Regions from separate parts of the Methylobacterium sp. TK31 genome, predicted to be linked through region 1. Evidence: predicted binding sites of a transcription regulator. Region 1 holds the regulator's gene; the other holds the start of a gene.
What was found. The regulator PhoB, encoded in region 1, activates phosphate uptake and scavenging genes when phosphate is short. The targets are predictions, from matches to a motif close to TGTCATNNANCTGTCAT.
Positions count from the first base shown of each region.

Region 2: a site for PhoB is predicted at 9,727-9,743, ahead of ACXJY8_RS16045 (CorA family divalent cation transporter). Genes of this name have one in related genera too.

Region 1 is NZ_CM143964.1:4,676,172-4,690,854, forward strand. Features, by position in the region: gene ACXJY8_RS21830 (flagellar motor switch protein FliM) at 1-826, opposite strand, end outside; gene motA (flagellar motor stator protein MotA) at 829-1,701, opposite strand; gene ACXJY8_RS21840 (DUF3606 domain-containing protein) at 1,898-2,104, shown strand; gene dut (dUTP diphosphatase) at 2,115-2,606, opposite strand; gene ACXJY8_RS21850 (HpcH/HpaI aldolase/citrate lyase family protein) at 2,603-3,490, opposite strand; gene pstS (phosphate ABC transporter substrate-binding protein PstS) at 3,837-4,874, shown strand; gene pstC (phosphate ABC transporter permease subunit PstC) at 5,141-6,115, shown strand; gene pstA (phosphate ABC transporter permease PstA) at 6,167-7,060, shown strand; gene pstB (phosphate ABC transporter ATP-binding protein PstB) at 7,112-7,930, shown strand; gene phoU (phosphate signaling complex protein PhoU) at 8,032-8,757, shown strand; gene phoB (phosphate regulon transcriptional regulator PhoB) at 8,787-9,491, shown strand; gene ACXJY8_RS21885 (matrixin family metalloprotease) at 9,593-10,651, opposite strand; gene ACXJY8_RS21890 (SDR family NAD(P)-dependent oxidoreductase) at 10,739-11,551, opposite strand; gene ACXJY8_RS21895 (MFS transporter) at 11,674-13,041, opposite strand; gene ACXJY8_RS21900 (alpha/beta fold hydrolase) at 13,242-14,291, shown strand; gene ACXJY8_RS21905 (NAD(P)-dependent oxidoreductase) at 14,322-14,683, shown strand, end outside.
Region 2 is NZ_CM143964.1:3,463,683-3,478,365, forward strand. Features, by position in the region: gene ACXJY8_RS16005 (patatin-like phospholipase family protein) at 1-542, opposite strand, end outside; gene ACXJY8_RS16010 (histidine kinase dimerization/phosphoacceptor domain -containing protein) at 957-2,078, shown strand; gene ACXJY8_RS16015 (response regulator) at 2,075-2,515, shown strand; gene ACXJY8_RS16020 (ABC transporter ATP-binding protein) at 2,522-4,378, opposite strand; gene ACXJY8_RS16025 (helix-hairpin-helix domain-containing protein) at 4,568-5,197, shown strand; gene ACXJY8_RS16030 (hypothetical protein) at 5,286-5,501, shown strand; gene ACXJY8_RS16035 (GNAT family N-acetyltransferase) at 5,551-6,159, opposite strand; gene ACXJY8_RS16040 (Orn/Lys/Arg family decarboxylase) at 6,159-8,519, opposite strand; gene ACXJY8_RS16045 (CorA family divalent cation transporter) at 8,645-9,667, opposite strand; gene ACXJY8_RS16050 (NupC/NupG family nucleoside CNT transporter) at 9,937-11,187, shown strand; gene minE (cell division topological specificity factor MinE) at 11,221-11,520, opposite strand; gene minD (septum site-determining protein MinD) at 11,517-12,332, opposite strand; gene minC (septum site-determining protein MinC) at 12,346-13,059, opposite strand; gene ACXJY8_RS16070 (TRAP transporter large permease) at 13,296-14,648, opposite strand; gene ACXJY8_RS16075 (TRAP transporter small permease) at 14,645-14,683, opposite strand, start outside.

The DNA.
Region 1 (14,683 bases):
GCCGGTCGTTGCCCTCGAGCTTCACCCGCGTCGTGGGCGTCGCGTCCAGGCCGATGATCTGGCCGACCTTCAGGTCGGCGATCTCGCCCAGCGTCAGCAGGCGCTCCTCGAGCACCGCCCGCAGGGTCACCTCCGCCTTCTGCACCTCGCTGGCGATCTGCTGCGTCCATTTCGGGTCGCGCGCGGCGGTGTCGCCGGTGAGCACCTTCGAGAGGGCCGGGCGCATCGGGTTGATCACCGACTGGGGCAGGATGAGGAACATCTCGCCGCCGCGGTTCAGCGCCTGGATCGTGAACTTGGCCTCCACGGCCTTGTTGTTGCGCCCGCCGATCACCGCGAATTCCATCCGGGTCTCGGTCCGCTCCAGCCGGAACGGCGTCGCGGAGACGAGGGAGAACGAGGATTCCAGGGCCTTGCCGACCTGTTCGAGGATGGTCTGGGCCAGCCGGATCTCGAGACCCGAGAAGGCGCGCTCGTCCTCCACCGGCGGCTCGGCCCCGTCGGCGCCGAAGAGGGCCTCCAGCAGGGTGAAGAGGAAGTCCCGGTCGAGGCCGACGAGGATGTGGCTGTCCCATTCGGGGGCGTGGAAGATGCCCGCCACTGCGTTGTTCTCGTAGGCGTCGAGCATCTCGCCGAAGCGGCCGCTGCCGAAGCCGTGAAAGGCGAAGTAGACCGGCGAGGCGACGAGGGGCTTGAGGTTGTCCGAGCAGGCCGAGGTGAGGCGGTCGAACACCACGCTCAGCATCGGCATGCGGTCGAGGGACAGGCCCCCGGCCTCGATCAGGCGCGCCCGGATGTCGGCGGCGTTCCCGGCGGAGGAATCCATACTCAGGCGGCCTCGCGCTGTGCGCCGCCGTTGACGGTGGCGTTCTCGACCTCGTCGATGGTGGGCCGGTCGCCCAACGAGATGCCCTTGCGGCCATGCTCGACGGCGATCTGCGGCACCGCCCCGCCCATGTAGGCGATCAGGGTCTGCTTGACGATGACGTAGACGTGGTTCTGCTTCTCGCGGATGGTCTTGATCTTGATCGCGAAGGGGGCCAGCACGCCGTAGGACATGAACACCCCGAAGAATGTCCCCACGAGTGCGGCGCCGATGAGGCCGCCGAGGATCTGGGGCGACTGGTCGAGGGCGCCCATCGCCTTCACGATGCCGAGCACCGCCGCCACGATGCCGAGCGCCGGCATCGCCTCGGCCACCGTGGTCACGGCGCCGTAGGGCTTGAGGCGGTCCTTGCGGTAGCCGCTGATCTCCTCGTCCATCAGCGCCTCGATCTCGTGGGCGCGGGCGTTGCCGATCAGGATCAGGCGGGCGTAGTCGCAGATGAAGAGCACGAGGTCGGCGTTCTTGGCGACGTCCGGATAGGCCTTGAAGATCTCGGAATTGGCCGGGTCGTCGAGATGCGGCTCGACCTCGTTGCGGGGCTTGGTCTTCAGCTCGCGCATCAGGGCGTGCAGCAGGCCGAGGATCGCCAGGTAGTCCTTGCGCTTGGGCACCTTGCCGGTGAGGGCGTCCATGCTCGCCTTGCCCGAATCCACCACCGTCTTCATCGGGTTGGCCATCACGAAGGTGCCCGCCCCCATCCCCCCGATGATGACGAACTCCCAGGGCTGCCAGAGCACGACGAGGTGGCCGCCCATGGCGACGAAGCCGCCGAGCATGCAGCCGATTGCGATGACGAGGCCGATCAGAACGCCCAAGGCTCTACGCCTCCGATGGGGGTGAGAAATCCGATGCAGCGGACCTACGCAGGATCGCTTGCGCGGGGCTGGCAGGATCGCTCGCGCGGGGCCGGCAGGACAGCGGGCTTCGGGCGGGTCGGTCGGCGCGCGGCAGAATCGCACCGGCGGCCGGCCCGCGCGTTAGGGAGGGACCGATCCCTCCGCGAGACCCGCCATGAGCAGCCCCCCGACCTCCGGCAACGACCACGAGCCCGCCACCGTCAACGTCTCCGAGCCCTGGACCCTAGCCTACTGGGCCCGCCGCTTCGAGGTGCCGCGCGAGGAGGTCGAGGCCGCCGTGGCGGCGGTGGGCCACGATCCCGCGAAGGTGGCCGCGCAGCTCGGCCGGCCCTGGCCCTTCGAGGGCAGCGGCATCGTCTGAGGGCGCCCCGTCAGCGCCGTCCGGTCGAGCCGAAGCCGCCGCTGCCGCGCGTGCCGGGCTCTCCGGAGGATTCCCCCGCGCCTGAGGCGTCGCGGATGGTGAGTGCCGGCCGGGTCACGCGGCTGAAGACGAGCTGGGCGATGCGGTCGCCGGGCTCGATGCGCAGGCCGGGCCCGTCCGGGTTGCGGTTCCAGGCCGAGATCATCAGCGGGCCCTCGTAGTCGGCGTCGATCACGCCGGTGCCGTTGCCGAGGACGAGGCCCTCGCGATGGCCGAGGCCGGAGCGCGGGAAGACGAGGCCGCACCAGGCCGGGTCGCGGATCGCCAGGCCGAAGCCGGCCGGGATCAGGGCCGGCGGCCCCTGCGGCGCCAGCTCCAGGGTCGCGTCCAGGCAGGCATGGAGGTCGAGGCCCGCGGCCTGGGCCGAGCCCCAGCGGGGAAAGCCCCAGCCGGAGAGGCGCGCGTCGAGGAGGCGGATCTCGACGGCGAGGTCGGGGTTCACGCGGGCCGGGCCGCGATGGCGTCGGCCAGGGCGACGGTGCGGGCGGCCTCGGCCGCGTGCAGGCGCTCCACCATCCGGCCGTCGAGGCCGATGACGCCCCGGGCGCGGTTCTCCGGCTCGGCGAAGGCGGCCAGGATGCGCCGGGCCCAGGCGACCTCGTCCGCGCCCGGACCGAAGGCGGCGTTGGCCGGGGCGATCTGGTCGGGGTGGATCAGCATCTTGCCGTCGAAGCCGCAATCGCGCCCCTGCGCGCACTCGGCCGCGAAGCCCGTCGCATCGCGAAAATCGTTGTAGATGCCGTCGATCACGTCGATCTCGTAGGCGCGGGCGGCCGCGATCACGCTCATCAGCCAGGGCATCAGGGCCGGCCGGCCCGGCACGCCCAGGCGCAGCCGGCTGGCCTTGGCGAGGTCGTTCGGCCCGACCATCAGGCAGGCGAGGCGGGTGTCGACGTCCCGGGCCGAGCTCGCGATGTCGGCGAGGTGCAGGATCGCCATCGGGCTCTCGATCATCGCCCAGGTCCGGGTCCGGTCCGGCGCGCCGAGGCGGCGCAGGCGCGAGCCCACCGCCACCAGGGCATCGGCGCCCGTCACCTTCGGCACCACGATGGCGTCGGGCCCGGCCGGCGCGATGGCGGCGAGGTCGGCCTCGCCGTAGGGCGTCTCCAGGGCGTTGATCCGGACCACGACCTCGCGCGGGCCGAAGCCGCCCTCGGACACCGCCCGGGCGACCGCCTCCCGCGTGGCGGCCCGGGTCTCGGGCGCCACCCCGTCCTCGAGGTCGATCATCACCACGTCGGCGGGGAGCGTGCGGGCCTTCTCCAGCAGCCGCGGGTTCGACCCCGGCATCGCCAGGACGCTGCGGCGCGGGCGGATCTCGGTCATGGCGCATCCCTTGGCTGGCGGTCGGGGATCGGGCGCCGTGCGACCGCACCCGGCGGGCGAGGCCGGTTCGCTCCCGTCCGGGCCGACTCGATCCGCGGATTCGGCGATAGCCTCCCGCGTAGCGCGATTCAAGGCGTGGTCGCGGGCCGGGCGGTGCGCCGGTTCGCGTCCGGCCATCCCCGGTAAAATGCCCGGATCGCAGCCCGTCCGCCCCGCCGGGGGCGTCTGTCATCGAACTGTCGCGCAATCGTCATACCGCCTTTGTCCAAGCGACCGTATGGCGCAGTGCACAACGGCTCGGGACCTCGTTCCCGGGCCGCTGCACGCTCCCCCAGGAGACCAGCACATGAAATTCACGACCCTCGCCGCCCTCGCGGGCCTCGGCCTCGCCACCCTCGCGCCCGCCCAGGCGGCCGACATCACCGGAGCCGGCGCGACGTTCCCCTTCCCGGTCTACTCCAAGTGGGCCGAGGCCTACCGCAAGGACAGCGGCATGGGCCTGAACTACCAGTCGATCGGCTCGGGCGGCGGCATCAAGCAGATCCAGGCCAAGACCGTCGATTTCGGCGCCACCGACGCGCCGCTGAAGGGCCCCGCCCTGGAGAAGGACGGCCTCGTCCAGTTCCCCACCGTCATGGGCGGCGTCGTCACCGTGGTGAACATCCCGGGCGTCGAGCCGGGCAAGCTGAAGCTCACCGGCGAGCTCATCGCCGAGATCTATGCCGGCAAGATCGCCAAGTGGTCGGACGCCAAGATCGCCAAGCTCAACGAGGGCCTGAAGCTCCCCGACGCCAACATCACCCCGGTCTACCGCTCGGACGCCTCCGGCACGACCAACATCTTCACCACCTACCTCTCCCAGGCCTCCGAGGCCTGGAAGAAGGAGTTCGGCGCGGCCACCACGGTGAGCTGGCCCGTGGGCCAGGGCGGCAAGGGCAACGAGGGCGTCACCGCCACCGTCAAGCAGGTCCCCAACGCCATCGGCTACGTCGAGTCGGCCTACGCCAAGCAGAACAAGCTCAGCCACACCCTGATCCAGAACAAGGCCGGCAAGTTCCCGCAGCCCGACGACAAGGCCTTCCAGGCCGCCGCCGCCAGCGCCGACTGGAAGTCCGCCCCCGGCTTCGGCATCTCGCTGACCGACCAGGCCGGTGAGGGCGCCTGGCCGATCACCGCCGCGACCTTCATCCTGGTCCACAAGGACCCGGTCGACCCGGCCAAGACCGCCGACGTGCTGAAGTTCTTCGACTGGGCCTACAAGAACGGCGACAAGCTCGCCACCGACCTCGACTACGTGCCGCTGCCCGACGCCGTCGTCGGCCAGATCCACGACGCGTGGAAGGAGATCAAGGGCAAGGACGGCAAGCCCGTCCTCAACATGTGAGCCGGACCTCGCGGGCCCCGGCCCGCGAGACCCCGGGGGCGAGCCACCGCGCCCTCACGCTCCGCGACAGACGAGCCCGGCCCCGCGGCGCCGGGCTCCCCCCGCCAAGCCGCTTGGCAACGCCCTTGGCGATTCCCTTTGCAACGCCCTTGGCGATTCCCTTTGCAACGCCCTTGGCGATTCCCTTGGCAACGATCCGGTGGTCCCCTCTCGCGCCGGCGCCCGGCGCGGGGTAGGACGCCGCCCGGTGAAGAGAAGACATTCGGATGGCCGCCTTGACTGACCAGATCGCCCTGACGCGCGACCGCGCTTCGGCCCGGAAGAAGCCCGGCGGCCTCGGCGACTCGCTCTTCCGCGCGGCCTCCTACGGCGCGGCGCTCCTGGTCCTGTTCGTGCTCGCCGGCATCCTGGGCTCCATCGCCTACGGCGCCTGGCCGGCCTTCGCGGAATTCGGCTTCGGCTTCATCACCTCCAGCGCCTGGAACATCGGGCAGGAGCAGTACGGCGCCCTCGTGGCCATCGTCGGCACCCTGGCCTCGGCGGTCCTCGCCCTGCTCATCGGCGTGCCGCTCTCGCTGGGCATCGCCGTCTACCTGACGCAGCTCTGCCCCGGCTGGGCGCGCAAGCCGGTCTCGATGACCATCGAGCTCCTCGCCTCCGTGCCGAGCATCATCTACGGCATGTGGGGCCTGTTCGTGTTCGCGCCGCTCTTCGCCCGCTTCGTGCAGGTGCCGGTCTCGAACCTGGTCGAGGGCATGCCCATCGTCGGCACCCTGTTCTACGCCCGCGTCCCCTCGGGCGTCGGCATCCTCACCGCCGGCATCATCCTGGCGATCATGATCGTGCCCTTCGTGGCCTCGATCACCCGCGACATGCTCGACCAGATCCCGACCGTGCTGCGCGAGAGCGCCTACGGCATCGGCTGCACCACCTGGGAGGTGGTGCGCTACGTCCTCGTGCCCCAGGCCTCGGTCTCCATCATCGGCGCGATCATGCTCGGCCTCGGCCGGGCGCTGGGCGAGACCATGGCGGTGACCTTCGTCATCGGCAACGCCAACCGGCTCTCGGGCTCGGTCTTCGACCCGGGCTCCACCATCGCCTCGCGCATCGCCAACGAGTTCAACGAGGCCGACGGCCTGCAGCTGAATTCGCTGATGGCGCTGGGCTGCATCCTCTTCGTCATCACCTTCTTCGTCCTGATCATCGCCCGCATCCTCACCCGCCGCGCCAAGGTCGCGTGAGGCCGATCGCCTGAAGCCTCCCCCCGTTCTCCGAGACGTCAGGAACCCGTCATGGACGCTGCCAACCCCCTCGCCACCACCGCCCCGCCGGCCCGGATCAGCCGAATCCGCTCCAGCCGCCGGATCGCCGACAAGACCCTGATCCTGGCCAGCACCCTCGCGACCCTGGTCGGCATCGTCGTCCTCGGCTCGATCCTGTTCATGCTGGTGGTCGAGGGCATCAAGGGCTTCTCGCCCACCCTCTTCACCGAGCCGACGCCGGGCCCCGGCTCCGAGGGCGGCGGCATCGCCAACGCGATCCTCGGCAGCCTGGTGATGACCCTCCTGGGCATCCTGGTGGCGACCCCGGTCGGCGTGATGGCCGGCACCTTCCTGGCGGAGTACGGCCGCAACTCGAAGCTCGCCGACGTCATCCGCTTCCTCAACGACATCCTGCTCTCGGCGCCCTCGATCCTGATCGGCCTGTTCGTCTACACGCTGATGGTGCGCCCGATGGGCTCCTATTCCGGCTGGGCCGGCGCGGTGGCGCTCGCCATCATCGCCACCCCGGTCATCGTGCGCACCACCGAGGACATGCTGCGCCTCGTGCCCGCGACCCTGCGCGAGGCCGGCGCGGCGCTGGGCGCCCCGCCCTCCATCGTGATCAAGAGCATCACCTGGCGCGGCGCCAGCGCCGGCATCGTCACCGGCATCATCCTGGCGCTCGCCCGCATCGCCGGCGAGACCGCGCCGCTGCTCTTCACCGCGCTGAACAACAACAGCTGGTTCGGCGGCAACCTGATGGGCGGCATCCCGAACTTGCCCGTGATGATCTACCAGTTCGCGCTCTCGCCCTACCCGAACTGGCAGCAGCTGGCCTGGGCCGGCGCCCTGCTGATCACCGTCACGATCCTCGCCCTGTCGATCGTGGCCCGCTTCGTCATCAAGTCCGAGCGCTCGCGCTGACCTCCGGCGCGCCGCAATCCCCCGCCTTCCGACCGACAGGATCTTGAACCGATGAACGCCGCCCCCGGGATCACGTCCGCGCAGCTCACCGGACGCCACAAGGCCGACGAGACCTCTCCGGTCCGCATCGCCGTGAAGGACCTGAACTTCTACTATGGCAGCTTCCATGGCCTGAAGTCGGTGAACCTCAACTTCCACGACCGCCAGGTCACGGCGCTGATCGGCCCGTCGGGCTGCGGGAAGTCGACCCTGCTGCGCACCTTCAACCGGATCTACAGCCTGTATCCGGAGCAGCGCGCGGAGGGCGAGATCCTCCTCGACGGCCAGAACGTCCTGGATTCCCGGGTCGACCTCAACGAGCTGCGCTCGCGCATCGGCATGGTGTTCCAGAAGCCGACCCCGTTCCCGATGTCGATCTACGACAACGTCGCCTTCGGCCTGCGCCTCTACGAGAAGCTGCCCAAGGCCGACCTCGACGTGCGCGTCGAGGAATCGCTCCGCAAGGCCGCCCTCTGGGACGAGGTGAAGGACAAGCTCAAGCAGTCCGGCATGGGCCTCTCCGGCGGCCAGCAGCAGCGCCTCTGCATCGCCCGCACCGTGGCCCAGCGTCCCGAGGTGATCCTGTTCGACGAGCCGACCTCGGCCCTCGACCCGATCTCCACCGGCCGCATCGAGGAGCTGATCGAGCAGCTGCGCTCGGAATTCACGATCGTCATCGTCACGCACAACATGCAGCAGGCGGCGCGCATCTCGCAGTTCACCGCGTTCATGTATCTCGGCGAACTGGTGGAGTTCGGGCCGACGACGCGCATCTTCATGAATCCCGAGAAGCGCCAGACGCAGGACTACATCACCGGCCGCTTCGGCTGATCCTCGGCAGGTCGGAACCGACCCGTGCGGGCCGGTTCCGGCCCGCGCCAGACACCATCAGGGCGGGCACCCGACAGGAGGCCCGATCGAGGAGCACACCCATGCCCGACCACATCGTCACCTCCTACGACACCGACCTCGAGGATCTGCGCCGCTCGATCTCCGAGATGGGCGGCATCGCCGAGAAGATGATGGCCGAGGCCGGACAGGCCCTGGTGCGCCGCGACTCGGCCCTGGCCCAGGCGGTGATCGCCGCCGATGCCCGGCTCGACACCCTCCAGCGCGAGATCGAGGAGCGGGCGATCCTGCTCATCGCCCGGCGCCAGCCCCTGGCCATCGACCTGCGCGAGACGGTGACGGCGATCCGCGTCTCGAACGACATCGAGCGCATCGGCGACCTCGCCAAGAACGTCGCCAAGCGCGTGGTGGCGATCGCCGACCAGATCCAGCCGCAGAAGATCGTCATCGGCGTCCAGCACATGAGCGACCTGGTCCAGGAGCAGCTCAAGGACGTGCTCGACGCCTATACCGGCCGCGACATCAAGGCGGCCCTCCACGTCTGGGAGCGCGACGACGCCATCGACGCGCTCTACAACTCGCTCTTCCGCGAACTCCTGACCTACATGATGGAGGATCCGCGCAACATCTCGTTCTGCACGCACCTGCTGTTCGTGGCCAAGAACATCGAGCGCATCGGCGACCACACCACCAACATCGCCGAGACGATCCACTACCTCGTCACCGGCGAGAACCTCCTGGCCGAGCGCGAGCGCCCGAAGAACGACGCGTCCAACTACGCCACCGTGGACCTGCCCGGCACGGTCTGACCCCGCGCCGATCTGATCGAAAGCGCACGATGAGTACGCGTATCCTGATCGTCGAGGACGAGGAGGCCCTGACCCTCCTCCTCCGCTACAACCTCGAGGCCGAGGGCTTCGTCGTCGACTCGGCTGCCCGCGGCGACGAGGCGGACCTGCGCCTGCAGGAGCAGGTCCCCGACCTCGTCCTGCTCGACTGGATGCTGCCGGCCCTGTCGGGGATCGAGCTCTGCCGCCGCATCCGCGCCCGGCGCGAGACCGAGCGGCTGCCGGTGATCATGCTCACCGCGCGGGGCGAGGAGGGCGACCGCATCCGCGGCCTCGGCACGGGGGCGGACGACTACATCGTCAAGCCGTTCTCGGTGCCCGAGCTCCTCGCCCGGGTCCGGGCCCTGCTGCGCCGGGCCAAGCCCGCCCACGTGGCCAACCTGCTGGTGGCCGGCGACATCGAGCTCGACCGGGTCAGCCACCGCATCCGCCGGGAGGGCCGCGAGATCCATCTCGGGCCGACCGAGTTCAAGCTCCTCGAATTCCTGATGCAGAGCCCCGGCCGGGTGTTCTCCCGCGAGCAGCTCCTCGACGGGGTCTGGGGCCACGACGTCTACATCGACGAGCGGACCGTCGACGTCCATGTCGGGCGCCTGCGCAAGGCCCTGAACCGCCCGCGCCAGAGCGATCCGATCCGCACCGTGCGCGGCTCGGGCTACTCCTTCGACGAGATGTTCGAGGCGGAGGCGGAGTAGCCGACCCGGCGCCGAGCCGTGCCCGCCCTCAGGCGAACGGCCAAGCCCGCCGCTAGGCGAACGGCCAAGCCCGCCCTCAGGCGAACAGCCGAGCCCGCCGCCTAGGCGAAAAGCATCGTGTCGGTGGGGAGGTGCACGGTGAAGGCCTTGCCCTCGTCGATCCAGCCCGGGCCGGCGGCGCCGTGGTTGATGCCGGCGGCCTCCTCGGCATTGCCGGCGAAGTGGTGCTGGCCGGTCTGAGTGTTGAAGAAGCGCTCCAGGGTCACGCTCCCCGGCGCACCCGCATCCGCATAGGCCTCGAAGGCGACGCCCTCGTACTTGTAGGTCGGGGCGGTCTTGATGACCTGGTCGCGCTCCGACACGCTCGTGGTGAAGAAGTGGGCGTTCGAGGCGGTGTCGAAGAACCGGAACACGTCGACGGTGCCCGCGCCCTTGGCCGGGGCCGCCCACGGCGTGCCCTCGTAGCTGAACCAGGGCAGCGTCTGCTGGATCTGCGCCTTCTCGGCCGTGCTCGTCGTGTAGAAATGGTCGCCCGTATGGGTGTCGTAGAACCGGTACACCGCCGTGACGGCGCCCTCGGCCGGGGCGCTGGCGACGGGAGGGCTGGTGACGGTGGGGCTCGCGACGGGCGTCACGGACGCCGCCGGGACCACCGGAGCGCCGTAGAGGGCCTGGATGCCCGCGATGTCGCCCGCCCCGAGGGCGGTGATGGAGGGGTTCAGGACCGCGTTCATCACCTCGGGCTTGGCGTTGTAGTGGTCGAGGCCGAGGGCGTGGCCGATCTCGTGCAGGGCCACCACCGCGAGGTCGACGTTCTGGGTGCTGACCACCCGGGCGCCGGCGGCGTGCCAGCCCTCGCCGCTGTCGAAGGTCACGGCCGCCGACTGCATGCGCTGGCCGCTGTAGGAGTAGTTCGCGTAGCCGAGCGTGTTGCCGAGGCCGTCGATGCCCCCGAGGGTGAAGTCGATCTGCGCCGCCGCCGTGGAGGCGACCTGCTGGAAGGTGATGTTGGCGTAGGACGCCCAGGCCGCGAAGGCGCTCTGGAGGATGCCGACGAAGGAGGACGGGATCGTGCCGTCGAAGGCCCAGGTGACGATGCCGCCGCCCGTGCCCGCCGCGCCCGCGCCCCAGCGCGGTCCCTCCAGCGCATAATCCCCCATTCGCCATTCCTCCCGTCCGCGCGGGCCAGGGTCGGCGGGAGGCGTTACGAATGTCTTAACCGGCGGCCCCGCCCCCGGGGCGTATCCTCACACGATGCTGCGCACCACGCCGCCATCCACCCGGAGGGCCGCCCCGCTGGTGGCGCTGGCGGCGGGGCTGCAGATGTAGGCGACCATGCTGGCGACCTCCTCGACGGTGGCGAGGCGGCCGATCAGCGAGGTCGGGCGGTGCTCGGCGACGAAGGCCCGGCCGGCCGCGTCGAGGTCGACCGCGCCGCCCGTACCCCCGTCCTGCCCCTGGGCCATGCTCTTCATGAACTCGGCGACGCCCTCGGACAGGGTCGGGCCGGGCAGCACGCTGTTCACGGTGACGCCGCTGCCCGCCACGGTCTCGGCGAGGCCCCGGGCCACCGCGAGCTGGGCCGTCTTCGTCATCCCGTAATGGACCATCTCCACCGGGATGTTCACGCCGGATTCGCTGGAGATGAAGACCACCCGGCCCCAGCCGCGCTCGACCATGCCGGGGGTGTAGGCCCGGGACAGGCGCACGCCGCTCATCACGTTGGTGTCGAAGAACCGGTGCCAGTCCTCGTCCGGGATCTCGAAGAAGGGCTTCGGCTCGAAGATGCCGGTGTTGTTCACCAGGATGTCGACGTCCGGCAGTCCGGCGACCACCCGGGCCGCCCCGTCCGGGTTGGCGACGTCGCCGGGCGCCCCGATGAAGCCGGCATGGCCGGTCTCGCGCTTCAGGCGCTCCACGGCGTCGCGGACGCGGTCCTGGGTGCGCCCGTTGATGGCCACGTTCGCCCCGAGCTCGCCCAGGGCCTTGGCAATGGCGTAGCCGATTCCGCTGGTGGAGCCGCTGACGAGGGCGCGCTTGCCGGACAGGTCGAGATGCATGGGATCGTCCTTCGTGAGGGCCCGGCCCCCGTGCGGCCTCTGCCCGCCCGCGGGCCGGGCCACGGGTGGCCTTCGTCCGGTTCAACGCGCGGGACGGGCGCTGGTGCGATCGGCGCGGCCGCTCAGCCCCGCGGGCTGCGCCGCAGGACGCTGGCCACCGCGCCGAGGCTCGCGAGGCCGACGGCGCACCACAGGGTGGCGGCCACCGGACCGGCCGGCGCGCCGCCCTGGTGCAGGCCGAAGATCACCGCCACCAGGGCGGCGCCGAAGGACTGGCCGGTGAGGCGGGCGGTCGACTGCATGCCGCTCGCCCCGCCGCTGCGCTCGCGCGGGGCGCTCGTGATGATGACCTTGTTGTTGGGCGACTGGAACAGCCCGAAGCCGAGGCCGCACAGGGTCAGGCGCCAGGCGATGTCGAGGTGGGACGCGCCCGGCGGCAGCAGGGCGACCGCCGTCAGGCCGCAGGCCATCAGGCCGAGGCCGGCGCCGCCGAGGAGGCCCGGCGCGTAGCGGTCGGCGAGGCGCCCGGAGATCGGGGCCATCAGGGCGATCGCGATGGGCCAGGGCGTCATCAGGAAGCCGGTCTGCGTCTCGGACAGGCGCAGCACGTCCTGGAAATAGAAGGGCAGGGCGACGTAGGCCATCATCTGCGCGCCGAAGGAGGCGATCGAGCTCACCATCGACAGGGCGAAGGCGGGGATCCGCAGGAGGTCGACCGGCAGGAGCGGCCGCGCCATCCGGGTCTGGGTCCAGACGAAGACCGCCCCCACCGCCACCGCCGCGCCGATCTCGGCCAGCGCCACGCCCCGGCTCGCCGGGTCGCCGAGCCCGTCGACGCCGATGATGAGGAGCCCGAAGGTGAGGGCGTTGAGGACGGCGCTGCGGATGTCGAAGCGCCCGCCGCTGCGGGGCGTCACCGGCAGGGTGCGGGCCCCCACCGTGAGGGCGATCAGGCCCACCGGCAGGTTGACGAGGAACAGCCAGGGCCAGGTCGCCACGGAGAGGATGGCGGCCGCCACCGTCGGCCCCGCGGCGGAGGCCATCGCCACCACGAGGGCGACGTTGCCGACGCCGCGCCCGATCAGCCGGTGGGGATAGATGAAGCGCACCAGGGCGATGTTCACGCTCATGATCCCGGCCGCGCCCAGCCCCTGCGCGATCCGCGCCGCCACCAGCCAGTCGAGGCTGGGAGCGAAGGCGCAGGCCACGGAGGCCGCCGTGAACAGGACGAGCCCGGTCAGGTAGACCCGGCGGTAGCCGAGGATGTCGCCGAGCGAGGCCAGCGGCAGTAGCGAGGCCGTCACCGCGATCTGGAAGCTGTTGGTCACGAAGATCGCCGCGGAGGGCTCGACCGCGAGGTCCTTGGCCATCACCGGCAGGGCGACGTTGACGATGGCCCCGTCGAGCACCGCCATGGTCATGGCGAGGCCGATCGCGAGCAGCGCCAGCATGCGCTCGCGCACCGGCAACCCGTCCGTCCCGCCATCCATCCCGCCCTCCGTCGGGGGCTTCGCTTCGGCGCTTGGGGCATCCTTCGTCATGGACGGACCCCTGGGACGCGGCGCCGGGTTTCGCAAGGGGCGGCGCGTTCCGAGGTGTCCTTTGTCACCTCGGCCGGGCGGTGCTCGGCTCGGATCCGCCCTATGTCACGGCGGACGCGCCCCGCTGCGCGCCGCTGCCGGGAACTCAGATGGACGCGCTTCTCAAGATCTCCGCCCTCGTGCTGGCGGCCCAGATGTCCCTGATGCCTGTGTCCCTGGCGCCCGCCATTGCCCAGCCGGCCGCCCAGACTTCCGCCGCCGCGGAGGCGACGCCCCTCGGCATCGGGCTCGAGGGCTTCGCCTATCCCTACCCGGTCTTCTTCCTGGAGCGGATGCGCGACGGCGAGCGCCAGCGCCTCGCCTACATGGACGTGCCGGCGGAGGGGCAGGCGAACGGGCGCACCGTCCTGCTCCTGCACGGCCGCAATTTCCCGTCGAGCTACTGGCAGCCGGTGATCCAGGCGCTCAGCCGTGCGGGCTACCGCGCGGTGGCGGTCGACCAGCTCGGCTTCGGCAAGTCGGCGAAACCCGTCGGGCCCTACACCTTCGACGCCATGGCGGCCGACACCGTGGCGCTGCTCGATTCCCTGAGCCTGGCGCGGGTCGACGTGGTGGCGCATTCCATGGGCGGCATGCTGGCGGTGCGCCTCGCGCGCAATGCCCCGACGCGGGTCAACAGCCTCGTCCTCGAGGCGCCGATCGGCCTGGAGGATTACCGGTTCACGGTGCCGCCGGTCTCCGACGCCACCCTGCTGCGCCTGGAGGGCGACGCCACGGCGGAATCCTACCGCCGCCAGCTCATGACCAACTACGCCCTGTCGCTGCCGGCCTCGGCCATCGAGCCCTTCGTGTCGCTGCGCGAGCGCGTGAAGGGGTCGGGCGAGTATCCGCGCTGGCTGCAGTCCTTCGTCAATTCCTACCAGGCGATCTGGGGCCAGCCGGTGGTGCACGAGATCCCGCTGATCGCCGTCCCGACGCTCTTCGTCATGGGCGAGAACGACCACAACGCCCCCGGCAAGCCCTTCGCGCCGGAGGCCCTGCGGGCCGGAATGGGGCGCAACGCCGAGCATGCGCGGACGCTGGCCGGCCAGATGCCGAGCGGCCGCGCCGTGGTGCTGCCGGGCATCGGCCACCTCGTCCACATGGAAGCGACGGACCGATTCAACGCCCTGACGCTCGAATTCCTCGACGGTCACTGAGCGCCGGGCCACCGCAACGGGAGATACGTCATGAGTCAGAGCCTCGATGTCGGCGTGATCGGCCTCGGCCGGATGGGCCGCGGCATGGCCGCCAGCCTGGTCCGGGCCGGGCACCGGGTCCGGGTCTGGAACCGCTCGCCGGGCGCGGCGGAGGGGCTCGCGGGGGTGACGCCGGTGGCGAGCGCCGCCGAGGCCTTCGCGGGGGACGCGGCGGTGACCATGCTGGCGGACGACGCGGCCCTGCGGGCCGTGATCGTCGAGGGCGGCCTCCTCGACGGCGGCACCCGCCCGGGCCTGCACCTCTCGATGAGCACGATCTCGGTGGCCCTGGCGCAGGATCTCGCCGCCATCCACCACCGCGCCGGCGTGCCCTACATCGCCGCTCCGGTCTT
Region 2 (14,683 bases), 1.2 Mb from region 1:
ACCGCGGCGAGGAGGTCCGGCGTCACGTAGCGGCGTACGAGGCCGCGCAGCCGTCCGTCGCCGAACAGGCCCGAGCCGAACAGCACGTTGGCGAAGCTCGGCGACTGCACCAGCGTCGAGGCGACGCCGCTGGTATAGATGTCCTTCAGGACGGCGTCGTATTCCGGACCGACGAAGGCGAAGGGGGCGATCAGGGCACCGGTGGAGACGCCGGAGACCAGGGAGAATTCCGGACGCTTGCCGGATTCCGTCCAGCCGTTCAGCAGGCCGGCGCCGTAGGCCCCGTCGCCGCCGCCGCCGGACAGGGCGAGGTAGGCGAACGGCACCTTGCTGTTCTCGGGGCGCGCCGACATCTCGGTGAAGGTCTTCTCCGAGGCGTCCGCGTAGGCGCGGACGTTCGGATCGAGCCCGGGCAGGACCGCGGCGGCCGCCTCGCTCGCCGTGTAGGGGGTGCGCGGCGTGGTGCCACAGGCCGCGAGCTGGCCGGCGGCGAGCAGGACGAGGAGCCCCCGAGTCCACCGGAGACGACGCATGTTCGACATGTTCACTGCCAAGATTCCGGAGCCCGACCCCGACACGACCCTAGCACGGAAACGAGCTTGGCCTTTGCCGTGTTCCGGCTACGCTTCGCGACACCTTCCCGGTGTGGCATTCGGGCAGCAGGCGGCTCGATCCCGTCCGCTCTCGCGAATGTATGTGGATCTCGCGGCCGTCGCGTCCGGTTGCAACATCAAATGAACTTCCCGCACGCAGGTCCGTTGGAGCACCATCCTGTGACGGTTGCCCGTCGCATCGATGGTCCGACATCCCGTTTCCCTCGCGAAACCCGCTCTCGCCGACCGATCGCGCCCGCGCGGACCGGCCGCGCCGTCCGCATGGGCCGCCGACGGTCGTGACGATGTCGACGGAGGCGGGCCGGCCGCGCGGGTCGGTGTCGCGAGGAGGAGGCAGAGGCGATGGAACGAGACGACGCGTGGCACATGACGGACGACCTGATGGTCGAGGACGGCAAGGGCGATCCCTTCGCCGCCGCCATCCGGGCGACCCGGATGCCCATGATCGTCACGGACCCGCGCCGGGCCGACAACCCGATCGTCTTCGTCAACGATGCCTTCCTGCGCCTCACCGGTTACGAGCGCGACGAGATCATGGGGCGCAACTGCCGCTTCCTGCAGGGCCCCGACACCGATCCGAACGCGGTCCGGCAGCTCCGTGAGGCGGTGGACACCCGGCGCGACATCGCCGTCGACATCCTGAACTACCGCAAGGACGGCACCCCGTTCTGGAACGCCCTCTACATGAGCCCGGTCGTCACCATGGCCGGCGACCTGCACTACTTCTTCGCCTCGCAGCTCGACGTCACCGACCGGGTCGACGCGCAGATGCGGACGCAGAACGAGAAGGAGCATTTCGAGCGCGAGGTCGCCAAGCGGACACGCGAACTCTCGGACGCCCTGGCGGCCAAGACCATGCTGGTGCACGAGGTCGACCACCGGGTGAAGAACAACCTGCAGATGGTCGCCTCCCTCCTGACGATGCAGACGCGGAGCATCTCGGACCCAAGCGCGCGCGAAGCCATGAAGTCGATGCTGACGCGGGTCGAGGCTCTGGGCACGGTGCACAAGCGGCTCTACCAGTCCCACGACGTCGAGCGCTTCGACGTCGCCGAGTTCGCCCGGGAGCTGGCCACCGACCTGGTGCGCGGCTCCGGCCGCTCCGAGATCAGCCTGCATCTCGACCTCGAGCCCGTCGAGGTGCCGGTGGAGAAGGCCCCCCCGGTGGCGCTGATGATGAACGAGCTCATCACCAACGCGCTCAAGCACGCCTTCCCCGACGGCCGGCCCGGCCGCCTCTCGATCCGGGTCCAGCCCGACGGGCGCTACTTCGGCATCCGGATCATCGACGACGGCGTCGGCATGCCCCAGGAGGTCGTGGGGACGCGCTCCTTCGGCAAGCGCCTGATCGAGAGCCTGGCCCGTCAGCTGAACGCCAGCATCGCCTGGCATCCGGGACATCCCGGAACCTCGATCGATATTCGCCTGCCGCGCGAGTCTCCCGGCGCGAAGGACGGCACGTGAGCGAGCCTCTCCGCGTCCTGATCGCGGAAGACGAGGCGCTCATCCTGATGCAGCTCGAACTCCTCGTGGAGGATGCCGGCCACATCGTCGTCGGCACCGCGGCGACCGCCGACGAGGCGATCGGCACCGCCCGCGCGGAGCGGCCGGACTTCGTCTTCGTCGACCTCCAGCTGCGCGGCGGCTCGTCCGGCATCGACATCGTCCGCGCGCTGCGGGAAGATCCCGCGATGGTGATGGTCTTCGTGACCGCCAATGCCCAGCACCTGCCGGAGGGGTTCGAAGGGGCTGCCGGCGTCATCGCCAAGCCCTTCACCGAGGCGGTCGTCCTAGACACGATGGCGTTCTTCAGCGCGTGCCTGCGCGACCCGCCGCCACGCGTGCCCGTACCCCTCGGCCTGCGCCTCGCACCGGCCTACCGTGAGGCCCTCGGCGTCTAGGCCGGCTCAACGGTAGCCGGCGGCCTGCAGCTCGAACAGTTCGGCGTAGCGCCCGCCCAGCGCCTGCAGCTCGGCATGGCTGCCCGATTCGATCACCCGCCCGCCGGCCAGCACCAGGATGCGGTCCGCCATGCGCACCGTGGAGAAGCGGTGCGAGATCAGCACCGCCGTGCGCCCGTGGCTCAGTTCCCGGAAACGCTGGAACACCTCGAACTCGGCCCGGGCGTCGAGGGCGGCCGTGGGCTCGTCGAGGATCAGGATCTCGGCCTCGCGCATGTAGGCGCGGGCAATGGCGATCTTCTGCCATTCGCCCCCCGACAGGTCGACACCCTCGGCGAAGCGCTTGCCCAGGGGCTGATCGTACTGGAGCGGCAGGCGGCCGATGACGCCGTCGGCGAGGCTGCGCCCGGCCGCCCGCACGACGCGGTCGCCATCGTCGCGCGCCTCGATCCGGCCCACGGCCACGTTCTCGCGGGCGGTGAAGCTGAAGCGCACGAAATCCTGGAAGATCACGCCGATACGGCCGCGCAGGTCGTCGAGGTCGTAGGCGGAGAGCGGCAGGCCGTCGAGGAGCACGCGGCCCTCCGTCGGGTCGTAGAGGCGGGTGAGCAGCTTGACGATGGTGGTCTTGCCGGCGCCGTTCTCGCCGACCAGGGCCAGCACCTCCCCGGCCGCAAGCCGGAAGCTGAGGTCGCGCACCGCCCAGGTCTCGGTTCCGGGATACCGGAACCCCACCGCCTCGAAGACGATCCCGCTGCGGATCGGACGCGACAGGGGCATCGGGTCGGCCGGCGAGCGGATCGCCGGAACGACGGCGAAGAACGAGAACAGGTCGTCGAGGTACTGCGCCTGGGAGGCGATCTGCGAGAAGCCCAGGAGCAGGCCCTCGATCAGGCCGCGCAGGCGCTGGAAGGAGCCCGCCAGGAAGGCGAGATCGCCGATCGAGAACTGGCCCGCCGCGGTACGCCAGACGATGGTGGCGTAGGCGAGGTAGTAGGCCAGGGTGCCCAGGGCCGCGAAGGCACCGCCCCAGCCGGCCCGGCGCAACGCCAGGGCGCGATTGTCGGCCACGAGCTTGGCCGCGAGCCCGCGGTAGCGCTCGGCGATGTAGCCGTTCAGCCCGAACAGCTTGACCTCCTTGGCGGATTCGACGCTCGCCCCGAGGAAGCGCAGGTAGTCGATCTCGCGCCGCTCCGGCGTCCGGGTCCAGGACAGCCGGTAGCCCTCGCGGTTGAAGTAGGTCTCGTTGAGGAAAGCCGGCACCAGGGCGATCACGAGGAGCAGGATCAGCCAGGGCGCGAAGGCCACGAGGCCCAGCGCGAAGGCCACCAGGGTGATGAGGTCCTGCCCCTGGCCGAAGAGCTGGAACAGGAGGTTGGAGCGGCCGGTGACCTGGCGCCGGGCCCGCTCGAGCCGGTCCTGCTGTGCGCTGTCCTCGAACTGCTCGAGGTCGAGGTCGGCGGCGTGCCGCATCAGCTTCAGGGTGGCGGCCGTGCCGTAGAGGTCGGCCACGAGGCCGTCGACCAGGGTGCTGGCCCGGCCGAGGAGGTCGGCCAGGATGGCGAGGCTGAACTCCGCCGCCACCAGCAGGGCGAGGTGCCGCAGGGATGGGTCCGCCAGCCAGGCCTCGGGCCCGAGCCCGCCGGGGTGCGGCCTGGCATGCTCGGCCACGATCGCGTCGAGGATGAGCTTGGCGAGGTAGAGCATTGCCACGGGCAGGCTCGCCCGCGCCAGGCGCAGACCGAGGCTGACCACGAGCAGGCGGGGACTCGCGGCATAAACGAGGTGCGCCAGGGCCGGCAGGTGTCGCAGGACGCCGAAGCGCGCGGAGAGGGCCGTCAGGACGGAGAGGCGGTCGGGCATCGGCCGGGACCATGACCGGGCGCGCTTCCCCCGTCGATGCCGCAGACGCCGCACCCCATCGCGCAGATGTCAGCACGGAACCGACCGAAGTCTTCAAGCTCTTGAGGACAGGCGTTTCACCGGCGAGACTTCACTTTATCGCCTATGTTAGGCGTTCATCCTCATCACAGGCGCGAGGCCGCCCTCACAATGCTCAGCGGTTCAGCGGTCCTGCGGGTCGGCATTCTCATCGTGGTGGCAGCCGTCCTGGCCGGGATCATCCAAATCCTGCGTCCGCATGACAGCGGAACATCGGAGGCGCCCATCACCCGGACGGCCCCGGAGACCGGGGCCGCCGGAACCCAGGCGGCGGTGCCGCCGGCCGCAACGCGGCCCGTGTCCCCGATAGCGCCGGCGCCCCTGCCGCAAGTCGCTCCGGCGCCCGCACCGACACCGACTGCGCCCTTGCCGGCCCCCTTGCCGGCCCCATCGCCAGCGCCCGCATCGAATGCAGCTTCGCCCCTGTCTCCGCCGCGCACCCCGGCGCCGAGCTTCCCGTCGCCCGATCCGGACCTCGGGACCGTCGCCCGCCCGGCGACCCCGTCGGCCGGCGAGGAGGCGATCGACAACGCCGCCGAGACGGCCGGGCCGCGCGGTGTCGCGGTCATCGACCTCAACACCGGAAGCGTCGCCGAACTGAACGGCCTACGGGGCGGCGGCATGATCGGGCGCGCCATCGTGCAGAAGCGGCCCTACGCCTCCGTCGGCGAACTCCTGTCGAAGCGCGTCCTCAGCCGAGCGGTCTACGAGCGGATCAAGGATCAGGTGACGGTGCGCTGAAGCCGTTTCGGGTAGCGCGCCGCGCCCCGGCTGCCTAAGATGCGGCTCCAGGAAGCCGGAAAGTCGCTTCGATCACCAGGGACGAGCCATGTTTGCGCAAGCCGGGGGCGTTACCTTTCGCGAGGATCTCGGCGTCGAGGAGACCACCGAGACCGACAACATCGTCCGGTGGGACGGCGAAAAGCTCTACGTGGAGCATGACATCTACCACAACGGCCAGCTGGTTCACCGCAAGTATCGCAAGAACGTCAGCGAGGCGGTGGCCCGGGCGCTGCAGGCGCTGATCAACCGCACGCAGCAATAGGGGCCTCGGTCCGGCGCGCCCCGCGCGGCCGGACCGACCCAGCATTTCCCTACTTCCCGATCCAGTCGTGCCCCGCCACCACCGCCTCGACGGGGCGGGTCCAGGTGCCGGGCTGGTCCGTGGACCCGGTTCCGAGGGCGCACTGGACCATGACGCTGTCGCTCCAGCGCCCGTACTTGTAGCCCACTGCCGGCAGCAGCCCGACGCGGACGAAGCCGCAGGCCTCGTGCAGGCGCAAGGACGCCTCGTTCTGCGCGTCGATGTAGCCGATCATCTGGCGGTAGCCTCCCGCCGCGCAGGCCTCGATCAGCGCCGGCAGCAGGCGCCGGCCGATGCCGGCATGCAGGTGCTCGTGGTGGACGTAGATCGAGTGCTTCAGGGTGTAGCGGTAGGCCGGGCGCTTGCGGAACGGCACCGCGTAGGCGTAGCCCGCTACGATCCCGTCGCGGTCGGCCACGAGATGCGGCAGGCGCTTCTTGCGCATGGCCTTGCGGCGCTTCTTCAGGTCGTCGGGGTGGAGCGGATCCTCCTCGAAATCCCCGACATCGCCGACGCCGCGCCGGATGTGGTGCGCATAGATGTCCACCATGTCCGGCACGTCGGCATCCGACGAGGGCCGGATGACGAGATCGGGATCGCTCTCGGACGAGCCCGCCATCAGCGGCTCTCGCGCATGACGCGGGGCTCCCGCATGACATACGTGTAGAACCGGATCGTCCCGTCCGGATCGACGTCGCGAAACACGCCCTGGATCTCGGCCTCGAAGCCCGGGAACAGGTTCGCGGAGCGCTCGAACATCTTGAAGTAGTCCAGCATGGGTTTGGCCCGCTCGTCCAATCGCTCGCCCGGAAGCACCGTGCCGATGCCCGGCGGGTAGACCAGAAGCAAGGTCGTCGCCACGCGGCCCTCGGCCTCCGCGATCGGCACGTAATCGACGTTGTTGCGGGTGAGCTGCTGCACCGCCTCCTTGGGCGTCATCACCATCTCGGGCAGGTGTCCCGGCTCGAACTGCTTGCGCTGGAGCGTGCTGGTGCCGGCCTCGCGGTGGAAGGCGTGGAAATCGGCGCAGAGGTCGCGCAGGCGCACGCCCTTGTAGCGGTTGGGCCGGCGCCGCACGAATTCGGGCATGGCCTCCTCGAGCGGCACGTTCTCGTCGTGCAGGCGCTTGAAGGCGACGAGGCCGGAGATCAGCGTGCCGGCCTTGGACGACTCGACGCCCGGCGTCAGCAGGAAGAGGAGCGAATTGAGGTCGTTCTTCTCCGGCACGATGCGGTTTTCGCGAAGGTACTGCGCCACGATGGGGGCCGGCACGCCGTGCTCGGCATACGCGCCGGTGTGCCGGTTGAAGCCCGGCGTCAGCACCGTGAGCTTGTTGGGGTCGGTCATGGCGTAGTCGGGCGCCACGTGGGTGAAGCCGTGCCAGTCGGCCCCCGGGGTCAGCTCCCAGTATTTCGGATTGCTGGCGAGTTCGTCGGTGGAGAGGCTCTCCCACGGCACCTTGCCGTCGGGTCCCTTGACCGTGTCCGGCACGAAGGGGTCGAAGAACCAGCGCCGCAGGGGATCGCCCTCCTTCTCCTCGAACTCGCGGCGGATGGCGCGGACCTTCTTGCGCCACTCGATGCCGAGTCGGATCGTGTCGTCCCACAGGACGACGCCGGAGCGGCCCTTCATCATCTGCGCGCCGACGTCGAGCGAGGCGAACAGGGGATAGAACGGCGAGGTCGAGGCGTGGACGAGGAAGGTCTCGTTGAAGCGTCGGTGCTCGATGCGCCGGGTCTGGCCGCGGATGTGGCTGTCCTTGGTGTGGATCTGCGAGGCCTGGGAGAAGCTCGCCAGCTGCTTGTGGGTCGACTGGGTGGCGATGATGCCCGGCGAGGTCTCGTCGAGACCCTTGAGCCCCATGGCGAAGCGCCCGGCGAAGAGCGGGTGGAACTTCATGAAGCCCGCCCAGGCCTCGTCGAACAGGATGTAGTCGCAGAGATGCCCGATCTTATCGAGGATCATCTGGGCGTTGTAGATCGTGCCGTCGTAGGTGCACTGCTCGACCACCGCGACGCGGAACGGGCGCTCGCGCCGCCAGGCCTCCTGGTCGGTGATCAGCGGATTGTCGCGGATCTTCTGGCGGATGACGGTCTCGTCGAGGGCCTCGTGGTACATCGGCCCGATCAGCCCGTAGGCGTTGCGGTCGGTCTCCAGGAAGACGGGGATCGCGCCGCCGAGGAACAGCGCGCCGTGATGCGCGGCCTTGTGGTTGTTGCGGTCGAACAGCACGAGGTCGCCCTCGGCGACCAGGGCCGAGAGCACGATCTTGTTGGAGGCCGAGGTGCCGTTGAGGACGAAGTAGGTCTTCTCCGCCCCGAAGATGACGGCCGCCTCCTTCTGCGCCTTGAGCGCCGGGCCCTCGTGGACGAGGAGGTCGCCGAGATCGAGCACCGAGTTGTCGAGATCGTCGCGGAACACCGCCTCGCCCAGGTGCTCGACGAAGATCCGCCCGATCGGCGAGCGGTTGTAGAAGATGCCGCCGTTGTGGCCCGGGCAGGTCCAGAGCTGGTTGCCCTGCTCGGCATAGTCGACCAGCGCGCCGAAGAACGGCGTCTTCAGGGTCTCGGCGTACTGCTTCACGCGGCTCACCAGGCCGCGGGCGATGTAGTCCGGGGTCTCCTCGGCGAGGAAGATGTAGCCGTCGATGAAGTCCAGCACCTCGACGGGAATGTCCTCCAGGCGCTTGCGGCGGACCATGATGACGATGGGCATTTCCAGCCCGCGCTTGCGCATCAGGTTGATCAGCGCCGCCGCCTTGCCGTCGAGGCCGCGCTTGCCCCAGTCCACCACCATGCAGCCGATGGCCGAATCGGTCTGGACCGCGATGGCGGCGTCCTCGACGCGCCGGGCCCGCACCACCTCGAAGCCGAGCTTCTCCACGGAGCCGATGATCTGCTGGACGCGCACGCCCTCGAGATCGTCGGGGTCGAAGTTCGGCGCGCACATCAGGACGGTGAAGCGGCGAAAGAAGTCCATGCGGAAAAGGCTCCCAGGGGCGTTTGGCGCACCGTTCGCGACGGGACGTGACGCTTCGATGACGATCTTGCGGCGGCCGCGGTGTTTTCAGGCTCCGCGCGGCCCGACGGAGAGCCGGCTTACGATCAGGCGCGCCGTTTGACGAGCCCGAGCCGGCGGATCACGCCGTAGACCGCCAGCGCCGCGGCGCCGCAGATCGCCAGGGCGAGGAGCGAGCCGTTCTCGAACTCGCCGAGGAACAGCCCCTTGGTGTTCATGCCGAACACGCCGGTCACCAGGGTCGGGGGCAGAAACAGGGCGGTGAGGATCGACAGGGTGAAGAGCTGGCGATTGGTCTCGGCCGCCGTGCGCCCGGCGATCTCGTCCTGCAGCAGGCGCGAGCGCTCGGACAGGACCAACATGTCGCGATGTAGCGAATCGAGGCGCTGGACCACCCGGGCGGCCATGCTGACCACCGCCTCCGGCAGGGCGTCGTCGTCCTCCTCTGTCTCGGATTCGAGGCGGTGGAAGACCGCGCTCAAGCCCGCGAGTTGTCGGTGCTGGCGCACGGCCTGCCGGCGGATCGGAGCCAGCGGCCGGGGATCGTCGGGCTGATCCTCGTCCAGCATCCGGTCCTCGATGGCGTCGAGGGCATCGGAGAAGCGGCGGGCGGAGGCGTCGAGGGAGGCGGCGACACCGGCGACGAAGATCTCGAGCAGGCCCGCCGGGGCCGTCACCCGGCGCCCGGCCAACACCGCGTCGCGGGCGGCTTCGGCGGCGGCGGTGGCGTGCCGGCGCCCGCTTACGAGGAGATGCTTGCCGAGCACGCAGTGCAGGCGCCCGGCCGGCTCGTCCTCGATCCGGCCGCCGAACTCGCGCTCCCGGTCGGCGATCACGAGGCCGAGATCCGCGTCTTCGATCACCACGCGCTGATGCCCGTCCCGGGCGAAGGTGGCGGCGGCGAGCGCGGGCGGACCGAGGCGCCCGGCGCCGATCAGCCCGTCGAGGCGCGCATCGACGAGGTCGAGATGCAGCCAGAGGAATCCCGCGTCGACCGGCTCGGGCAGGCCGCCGCCCGGCTCCAGCAGGCGCCCGCGCCCCGCGGCGTCGAACACCATCGCGAAGAGCAGGCACGGGAGGGCGGTGGTGTCGGTGAGGAGGCGCTGCATGCGGGCGGCCCTGTTGCCGGCAAACCGCCGACGGTCGCGGTGCTGGATCGCAAGTCTGGGCGACAGTGTCGTGACGGTTGCGGGCAACAGGCACGGCAGCCCGACAGAGAGATGGCCACCCCTCTCGTCGCCCCGGCGAAGCGTGGCGGGAGGATGCGCGCCTGGGCGGATGATCCGTCCCGGGCGGGTCGCGGTGGATGCCTCCACTTCGGAGGCGACAAGCGTCCCGGCATCGGGCTTGCTCCACCCCGTCGAAACAGTGGGGCGGCATGGTCGAGAAACTTATCCACGCGGGCGCGAGCCTCGCCCTGCTGCTGGCCGTCGCGGTGCTGTTTTCCACGAATCGGCGGGCGATTTCCCCGCGTGTGGTGCTCTCGGCCCTGGCGCTGCAGGTGGCGCTGGGGGCCCTGGTGCTGTTCATTCCGGCGGGCCGGGCCGGCCTCGCGGCGGCGGCGTCCTTTGTTCAGACCGTGTTGAACTACGGCGACCGGGGCACCGCGTTCCTGTTCGGCGGCCTCGTCGAACCGCGGATGTTCGAACTGTTCGGGGGCAGCGGCTTCATCCTGGCCCTGCGCATCCTGCCGCAGATCCTCTACGTCTCGGCGCTGATCGCGGTGCTCTACCATTTCGGCGTGATGCAGGCGGCCGCGCGCGGCATCGGCGCGGTGCTGCAGCGGGTGATCGGCACCTCGCGGATCGAGACCTTCTCGGCGGTGATCACCATTGCCATCGGCCAGAGCGAGATCGCCATCGCGCTGCGTCCGTTCCTGACGGCGCTGACCTCGGCCGAACTGTTCGCCGTGATGTCGAGCGGGGCCGCCTCCACCGCGGGCACGATCCTCGCCGGCTACGCGGCGCTCGGCGTGCCGATGGAGTATCTGCTGGCCGCCAGCGCCATGGCGGTGCCGGGCGGGCTCCTCTTCGCCAAGATCCTGGTGCCGACGACGGAGCCGAGCCGGGTCACCTCCACGCAGGTCACCTTCGGCGAGACGCGGGCGGTCAACGTGATCGAGGCGGCGGCCGACGGCACCCAGAAGGGGCTGGCCGTCGCGGTCTCGGTGGGGGCGATGCTGATCGCGTTCACGGGGCTGATCGCCCTGCTGAACGGCTTCATGGGCTGGGCCGGAGGCCTCGCGGGCTATCCCGCCCTGAGCCTCGAGGGCATCCTCGGGGCGGTGTTCGCGCCCCTGGCCTGGCTGATGGGCGTGCCCTGGGAGCAGGCCGGGCTCGTCGGCGGGGCGCTCGGTCAGAAGATCGCCTTCAACGAGTTCCTGGCCTACGCGCAGCTCTCGCCGGTCCTGAAGGGCGGCAGCCTCGATCCGCGCACGGCCGCGATCCTGTGCTTCGCGCTCTGCGGCTTCGCCAACCTGACCTCGGTGGCGATCCAGCTCGCGAGTCTCGCCAGCCTCGCGCCGGAGCGCAGGGCGGAGATCGCCCGGTTCGGCCTGCGCGCGATCCTGGCCGGCACCCTGTCCAACCTGACGAGCGCGACGCTCGCCGGGTTGTTCATCGGAGCCTGACGGCTGTGCCGGCCAGGACGGGGGCGCGGAGGCTCATGCGGCGGCGAGCTTCGCCGCCTTGACCTTCGCGGGGCCGGCCTTGGTGGCGGCCGTGAGCGGTAGTTCGATGTCGATGTCGAGGGTCGACATGTCCTGTCCGCGGTCGAGGCGGATCTGGACCTTGTCGCTGTTGACCTCGACGTGCTTGGCGATGACCGCGAGGATCTCCTCGCGCAGCACCATCACGAGATCGGAGCCGCCGACCCCCGCCCGTTCATGGGCGAGGATGAGTTGCAGGCGGTCGCGGGCGACCGGCGCCGAACCGCGCCGGTTGAACATGTTGAGGAGGCTCATGCTGCCCTCCGGGTGAAGAGTTTGTCGAGGAAGGACTTCTTGTCGGTGGGGACCGACATCGGGACCGCGTCGCCGTTGAGGCGGCGCACGGCGTCGGTGTAGGCGCGGGCGGGGGCGCAGAGCGGGTTGTTCAGGGTCACCGGGCAGCCGACGTTGGAAGCGCGCAGGACCTCCATGCTCTCCGGGATGATCGCGAGCAGCGGGATCGAGAGGATCTCGAGCACGTCCTCGATCTTGAGCATGTCGCCGCGATCGGCCCGGGCAGGGTCGTAGCGGGTGAGGATGAGGTGCTTCTCCATCGTCTCGCCGCGCTCGGCCTTAAGCGTCTTGGAATCGAGCAGGCCGATGATGCGGTCGGAATCGCGCACCGAGGAGACTTCGGGGTTGGTCACCACCACGGCGACGTCGGCGTGGCGCATGGCCAGCGTGGCGCCGCGCTCGATGCCGGCCGGCGAGTCGCAGATCACCCAGTCGAACTTCTCGCGCAGCTCGTCCATGACGCGGGCGACGCCCTCGTCGGTGAGCGCATCCTTGTCGCGGGTCTGCGAGGCGGGCAGCAGGTGGAGCTTCTCCAGCCGCTTGTCGCGGATGAGGGCCTGGTTGAGCTTGGCGTCGCCGTTGACCACGTTGATGAGGTCGTAGACGACCCGCCGCTCGGCGCCCATCACGAGGTCGAGGTTGCGCAGGCCGACGTCGAAGTCGACCACCGCCACGCTCTTGCCGGCCTGCGCGAGGGCCGCGCCGAGGGCCGCCGTCGTCGTCGTCTTGCCGACGCCGCCCTTGCCTGATGTCACGACCAGAACTTTGGCCATATGAGCTGTCTCCTCAATCCAAGGATGCGAATTTGATGGCGCCGCCATCGAGCCAGATTTGCACGGCCTTGCCGCGCAGGTGGTTGCCCATCTCCTCGGCCGTGCGGACGAGGCGGTCGATGCCGAGAAGCTCGGGCTCGAACTTGCGGCAGCAGATGCGGGCGCGGGGGTTGCGGGCGGCACCGGCGATGGCCCGGCCGCGCAGCGCGCCGTAGACGTGGATGGAGCCGCCGGCGAGGATCTCGGCGCCGGAGGAGACCGACCCCATGACGGTGACGTCGCCGGTGGGGTGGACGATGGATTGTCCGGACCGGACCGAGCCCTCGATGGTGAGGGAGGTCGTGGCCGGCTCGGGCGGTGCCGGCGGCACCTCGGGCTCCGGCTCCGGCTGGGCCGGGATCTCGATCGTGTCCGAGGGCCGTCCCCGAACGAGGAGCGGCGGGCGCCCCGGTCCGAGGAGCGACACGTCCGTACCCTCGATGCCGAGGATGCGGATCCGCCGGCTGCCGAGTTCGGCGAGCAGGCTGTCGAGGTCCGGCGCGGCGGGCGCCAGCCCCGCCACGTCGAGGATCAGGGCGCGCCCGTCGAACAGGGTCGGCGAGCGCTTGAGCGCCTCGTCCAGATCGGCGAACCAATCGGGAAGCGGTGTCTCCGGGGCCAGCACCAAGGACTTGAAGGCGCGGCCGCGAAGCTGAACGGGTCTGCGGGGAGGGCTTGTGTCAGTCACGGGCTCTCGCGATTCCTTACCAGACCATTGATGCCCGGTATGGTTACCGCTTCGTTAACAACCCGTGTTCAAAGGATTAAAGGCGCGCATTTTCCTCTGATCCGGTGATCCAGGGATGCGGTGGCCCCGAAAACGCAATCGGCCCCGGAGGGGGACGTGCGCGGCCGTGGGCCCGTCGCACGCCCCGTCCGGGGCCGTGTCCGATCTCGGAGGGGTCGCCTGCGCGACGCCCGCCGTCACCGCGTGGTGGGCAGAAGCCAGTTCGGCAGCCACATGGCGATGCCGGGCACGAGGCAGAGGATCAGGATCGCCACCGCCATCAGGATCACGAAGGGCAGCGTGCCCCAGATGATGTCCTTGAGCGGGATGTCGGGGGCGATGTTCTTGATGACGAAGATGTTGAGGCCCACCGGCGGGTGGATCAGACCCATCTCCATGGTGATGGTCATCACGACGCCGAACCAGACGAGGTCGAACCCGGCGGCCTTGAGCGGCGGCAGGATGATCGGCGCCGTCATCAGGATGATCGAGACCGGCGGCAGGAAGAAGCCGAGCAGGATCACCAGGCCGAGGATCGTCACCAGCAGCACCCAGGGGGAGAGCTGCATCGCCACGATCGCGGCCGCCGCCGACTGCGAGATGTGCAGGTAGCTCATCACGTAGGCGTAGAGGAGCGACATGCCGATGATCAGCATCAGCATGGTCGATTCCCGCAGGGTCGCGGTGAGGATCGGGCTGACGTCGCGGGGGCGCCAGACGCCGTAGATGACGGCGATCAGGCCCAGCGCCAGCAGGCCGCCGAGACCCGCCGTCTCCGACGGGGTGGCGTAGCCGCCGTAGAGCGCCACCATCACGCCGGTGAGCAGGATCACGAAGGGCAGCACCCGCGGCAGCGTCGAGAAGCGCTGGCGCATGCTGTAGGTGTCCTCCGCGAGGATCGCGGATTGCGTGCCGTTCCGCTCGTAGGCGACCTTCGCGGCGGCGTACTCGGCGCGGAAGCGGTACACCGACCAGGCGGCGAACAGGCCGACGAGGAGCAGGCCCGGCCCGATGCCGGCGAGGAACAGGCGCCCCAGGGACTGCTCGGCCGCCACCGCGTAGAGGATCATGGTGATCGAGGGCGGCAGCAGGATGCCGAGCGTCCCGCCCGCCGCGATGATGCCGGCGGCGAAGCCCGGCGAGTAACCGCGCTTGCGCATCTCCGGGATGCCGGCCGAGCCGATGGCCGAGCAGGTCGCGGGGCTCGACCCCGCCATGGCGGCGAAGAGCGCGCAGGCGAAGACGTTGGCGATGCCGAGGCCGCCGGGGATGCGGTGCATCCAGGCATGCATGGCCGAGTAGAGGTCCTGGCCGGCCTTCGACCGCCCGATCGCCGCGCCTTTCAGGATGAAGAGCGGGATCGACAGCAGGGTGATCGAGGCCATTTCCTCGTAGACGTTCTGCGCCACCGTATCGAGGGAGGCGCCCGGCATGAAGAAATACATGAAGGCCAGGGCGACGAAGCCCAGGGCGAAGGCGATGGGAATGCCGGCGAGCATCGCGCTCAGGGTGGCGCCCGCATAGAGGAAGCCGATGGCCGCGACGCTCATGGATGCCTCCCGGTGACCTTCGTGTCCGGTACGGT